DNA from 2 places in the Novosphingobium sp. ES2-1 genome. Region 1 is predicted to be linked to the other one. Evidence: predicted binding sites of a transcription regulator. Region 1 holds the regulator's gene; the other holds the start of a gene.
The links. Region 1 encodes LexA, which represses DNA repair genes until DNA is damaged. Its sites were predicted from a motif close to GTTCCNCNCTTGTTCT; they were not measured.

Region 1 (2,398 bases):
CTTCGGCGATGCTGTGCGCACGGCAAAGCTCGGCGAGGGAGAGGGGCGGGGCTCGGGCAGGACGTTCGGGATAGGGTCGACTGGTGTGATCGGGATGACCTCGATATCCCGGACTGTGCTTGAAGGATCCACCGGCGTAATCGCGATGTCGGGGCGGGGGGCCACCAGCGAGCGGCTGTCAGGCTGTGGGGAAGGTTTCACGTCCGGCGGCGGCACGACAGGCGTTACCTTCACCTCCTCGTCCTCCCACTGCTTGGCAGGAAGTCGGTCCGTCAGGATCGTGACCATGCTGTTGGCGAACCCTGAAGCAATCGCCCAGATCGCCACTCCATGAAGCAGCCCGACCGCGATGAAGGTCTGTGTCTGCCTGCGTCTCGTATTCTCGATTGCATAAGCCATTGGCAACACCTCTTCCGTTGCCGACGCCCCATGTTCTGGCGGGCCGTCCCGGAAAGGGGCGCCCCATGGCGGGGCATTCGGTAACAGCGGATACTATACCTCACACTGGACCACATCCAGAAGAATCTCAACCAAATCGATTGATATTTGCCATAACTTGCTGATGCAAAAAAGCCGCCGCGCATTTCCTGCGCAGCGGCCTTTGTCATCAGGCACGCCCGATGGCCGGGCGCTATGTTGCAACAAACGTCAGTGGTAGCGCCGCAACAAGCCTGCAAGCTTGCCCTGCACGGTCACCTCGTCGGGGCGATAGAACTGAGGATCATAGGCAGCGTTGGCGGGATCCAGCCGAACCATGCCCTTTTCGTGATGGAGATACTTGAGCGTGGCCTCTTCCCCGCGCACAAGTGCAACCACGATCTCGCCATCGCGCGCCATATCGGTCTTGCGGACAAGCGCGTAATCGCCATCGAAGATCCCGGCTTCAACCATCGAGTCACCGGACACTTCGAGTGCGTAATGCTCTCCTGCGCCCAGTAGCGCGGCAGGAACCGGCAGGGTCGCCGTCGTCTCAAGCGCTTCGATTGGCACACCGGCTGCAATCTTGCCGTGCAGCGGCAGCTCGATCACGTCGTTTGCCGCCACAGGCACGGGAGGCGCTTTTGGTGCAGGACGAAGCGCCGTGACGCTTCCGCCCGTTGCTCCACCATCTGCATTGGCAATCTGCCGAACGGCGCTCTGCTTGCCCACCGCGCTGTCTGGCTGGCGGAGGACTTCGAGTGCCCGTGCGCGGTTGGGGAGGCGGCGGATGAAGCCACGCTCTTCAAGCGCCGAGATCAGCCGGTGGACGCCCGACTTGGACTTCAGATCGAGCGCTTCCTTCATCTCCTCGAACGAGGGGGAGATGCCCGACTCTTCAAGCCGGACCTGAATGAAGGTGAGCAGTTCGTGCTGCTTGCGCGTCAACATCGGCGGCCACTCCGCAATGCGCGGCTTCGAGGCAAAGCCGCTGGTCTTTCATGGACCGGGAGTGAATGTTCCATCCCGGCGAACGAATGCGGAACGGATAAGCAACCTGTTGCGACTCGTCAAGCAATTCCGCCATTTTCGAGGAGGTAGATAGGAACATCCGTTCCGGCCGGTTTGGCCTCGGCCCCTGCTTCACGCACGGCCAACGCGTTGGCCCTTGAAAGTGGAGAGAGCGCTCCGGAATCCTGGAGCGGGTCGAGCCTTACCGACGCTCCGTCCCATATCGCGCGCAGGAACTCCATTCGGCTCCCGCCCTGCGCCAGTGGCTCTGCAAGCCGGGCTGGGACGGCTTTTGGCAAAGGCGCACTCGCGCCGAGCATCGCTCTCAACAGGGGGAGCATGAACAGGTAGGCCGTGACGAAGGCCGAGGCGGGATTGCCGGGCAGGCCGAGAATGATCTGGGATCCACGCGTTGCCACCAGCAGCGGCTTGCCCGGCTTGATGCCGATGCGCCAGAAGTCGATCGAGGCGCCAACGGCCTCGAGCGCCGGGCGAACGAGATCGTGATCCCCGACTGACGCCCCGCCGCTTGTGACGATGATGTCCGAGTTGTTTGCCGCGTCCAGCGCGCGGACCAATTCTGCGAGTTCGTCCGCCACAGGACCGGCATGGCGGATATCGACCGGCAGGGAGGCGGCCATCGCACAGAGCATCGGCCCGTTGCTGGCGGGAAGCTGGTGCAGGTCGGGCAGGTGGCCGGGAGCAACCAGTTCGTCGCCGCTGTCGATGACGGCCAGGCTGACACGCCGGCGCACGGGGAGATGGCTGTGGCCACCGGCGATGGCGAGCGCGATTTGCGCAGGGCTAATGCGGCTACCCGCAGAGATCAGCGTTTCGCGAGAGCTGAAATCCATGCCTGCGGGTCGAACGTGGCGCGAAGCGGGCTGCGGTGGCTCGCCGGTCAAGCTCAGCTCGTTGCCGTTGCGCGCGCTGTCCTCCTGAAGCATCACCATGTCCGCGCCTTTGGGCA
Region 2 (2,398 bases), 1.4 Mb from region 1:
TTCGGCAGCGTCCGGACATGCACCGCGTTCCTGCGCGAGCAGGATCGAAGCCTCGTCCGCCTTGGCGGCGACGTGTTTGAACATCTTGAGGTTCCACGCCTTGGCCATCGCCGATTCAAAGGCGATGCCCTTGAGCTGGAGGAAGGAGTGGAAGCCCATCACGCCCATGCCGACCGAGCGTTCGCGCATGGCCGAGTACTTGGCACGGGCCATCTCGCTGGGCGCGCGGTCGATGTAGTCCTGCAGCACGTTGTCGAGGAAGCGCAGCACGTCCTCGATGAAGCGCTTGTCGCCGTTCCACTCGTCCCAGGTTTCAAGGTTGAGCGAGGACAGGCAGCACACCGCGGTACGATCGTTGCCGAGGTGATCGCGGCCCGTCGGCAGGGTGATTTCCGAGCAGAGGTTCGAGGTCGAGACCTTCAGCCCCAGGTCGCGGTGATGCTTGGGCATCATGCGGTTCACCGTGTCGTTGAACACAATGTAGGGCTCGCCCGTGGCAAGGCGGGTTTCAACGAGCTTCTGGAACAGCGAACGCGCATCGACCGTGCTGCGAATCGAGCCGTCCTTGGGGCTGCGCAGGTGGAATTCCGTGCCATCGCGCACGGCTTCCATGAATTCGTCGGTCAGCAGCACGCCATGATGGAGGTTCAGCGCCTTGCGGTTGAAGTCACCCGAAGGTTTGCGGATCTCGAGGAACTCCTCGATTTCCGGGTGCGAAACGTCGAGATAGCAGGCCGCCGAACCGCGCCGCAGCGAACCCTGGCTGATCGCCAGCGTCAGCGAATCCATCACGCGCACGAAGGGGATGATGCCGCTGGTCTTGCCGTTGAGGCCGACGCTCTCGCCGATGCCGCGGACCTTGCCCCAATAGGTGCCGATGCCGCCGCCGCGCGAGGCGAGCCAGACGTTCTCGTTCCACGTCGCGACAATGCCTTCGAGGCTGTCATCGACCGAGTTGAGGTAGCACGAGATCGGAAGGCCGCGCCCGGTGCCGCCGTTCGACAGAACCGGCGTGGCCGGCATGAACCACAGCTTCGAGATGTAGTCGTAGAGACGCTGGGCGTGCTCCTGATCGTCGGCATAGGCATCGGCCACGCGCGCGAACAGGTCCTGATACTTCTCGCCGGGGAGCAGGTAGCGGTCGTCCAGCGTGTCCTTGCCGAAATCGGTCAGGCGCGCATCGCGGCTGTCATCCGTCACGATGGTAAAGCGGCGCGGATTGACCTTCTTGGAATCGCTGACCGGCGCGGCCGCAACGGCAGCCGCTGCGACGGTGGCGGCCATGCCTGCGACAAGTGCTTCGCTGCCTGCGTCCTTGGCGTCCATATCCATCGCCTTTGCTTCACCGGCCGCAGCCGGAGCGCCTGCAAGCGCCAGTTCGTCCTGCGCAACCACGGAGCCGTCTCCAGTTCTGAAATCCACGTTCAACCCCCGTTCGCACCCCGCAGCCAAGGCCCGGGCGATCAATCGACACTCGAATCGGGCGAGTGGCCCAATCCTACAAGAGACGGAACGAAAGTGGAACATGTTGTTCCGCAGGCGCTCGGCTCCAGAATTCCCGATCACGGCCCCGTGTGCCATGCGCGCAGGCAATGCGTTGCCATTGCGCGCAAAACACGCCCAAGCGCTCTAAACTAGGTTTAGAGGTCCCCCTGAAGCCCGACCACAACCCATAGTGCCTCAACCGGATTCAGACACAAGAGGGTAAACATCCGCAGGGAGACTCGATTCGTCGCACGTGCGATTCGCTTCGTCGCCAGAAGAGCTATTGTGCAGTGCAGCGACGCGTGGACTTTCCTGCACTTCAAGGGCGAAACGACACCGGTCGAAATATTTTTCGGGTTGGCCACCAACTTGTGGACAAGAGAGCGTCAACCGGCACCATATGTGGTGTCCACAGGAACGGAGTGCAGGTGTGCTGAATCTGATCTCGATTGTCTTCACCGGTCTGGTGGTCGGCGTGCTGGCGCGGTTCTTCTATCCCGGCGACGTCGACATCGGCATGCTCAAGACCGTGCTGCTGGGGGTAGGCGGCGCGCTTGTCGCAGGCCTGTTCGCCAGTTGGCGCAGCGGACGGACGTTCGGCGAAGGCGTGAACCGCGCAGGCTGCCTCGCCTCGGTCATCGGAGCGATGCTGCTCATCTTCCTTGGGCGCAATCTTTAAGCCTAAGCCCGAGGCGCAATGCGGCGATAGCTGAGCGCTTCGGCCACATGGATGCGACCCACTGTGTCCGCGCCGGCCAGATCGGCGATCGTCCGCGCCACGCGCAGCATGCGGGTATAGCCGCGCGCGGAGAGGCGCATCGCTTCGGCAGCCTGTGCGAGCAGCTTGCGCCCGGGTTCGTCCGGAGTTGCGTGGATGTCCAGCAGATCGCCGTTAAGCTCGGCGTTGCTGCGG

Region 2: the regulator LexA is predicted to act here: its motif matches at 1,510-1,525, upstream of IM701_RS13970 (ribonucleoside-diphosphate reductase subunit alpha).

Annotation. Positions count from the first base shown of each region.
Region 1 covers NZ_CP063445.1:1,461,164-1,463,561, forward strand. The annotation lists gene IM701_RS06955 (energy transducer TonB) at 1-399, opposite strand, end outside; gene lexA (transcriptional repressor LexA) at 649-1,368, opposite strand; gene IM701_RS06965 (molybdopterin molybdotransferase MoeA) at 1,488-2,398, opposite strand, start outside.
Region 2 covers NZ_CP063445.1:2,851,103-2,853,500, forward strand. The annotation lists gene IM701_RS13970 (ribonucleoside-diphosphate reductase subunit alpha) at 1-1,422, opposite strand, end outside; gene IM701_RS13975 (GlsB/YeaQ/YmgE family stress response membrane protein) at 1,916-2,164, shown strand; gene IM701_RS13980 (YifB family Mg chelatase-like AAA ATPase) at 2,167-2,398, opposite strand, start outside.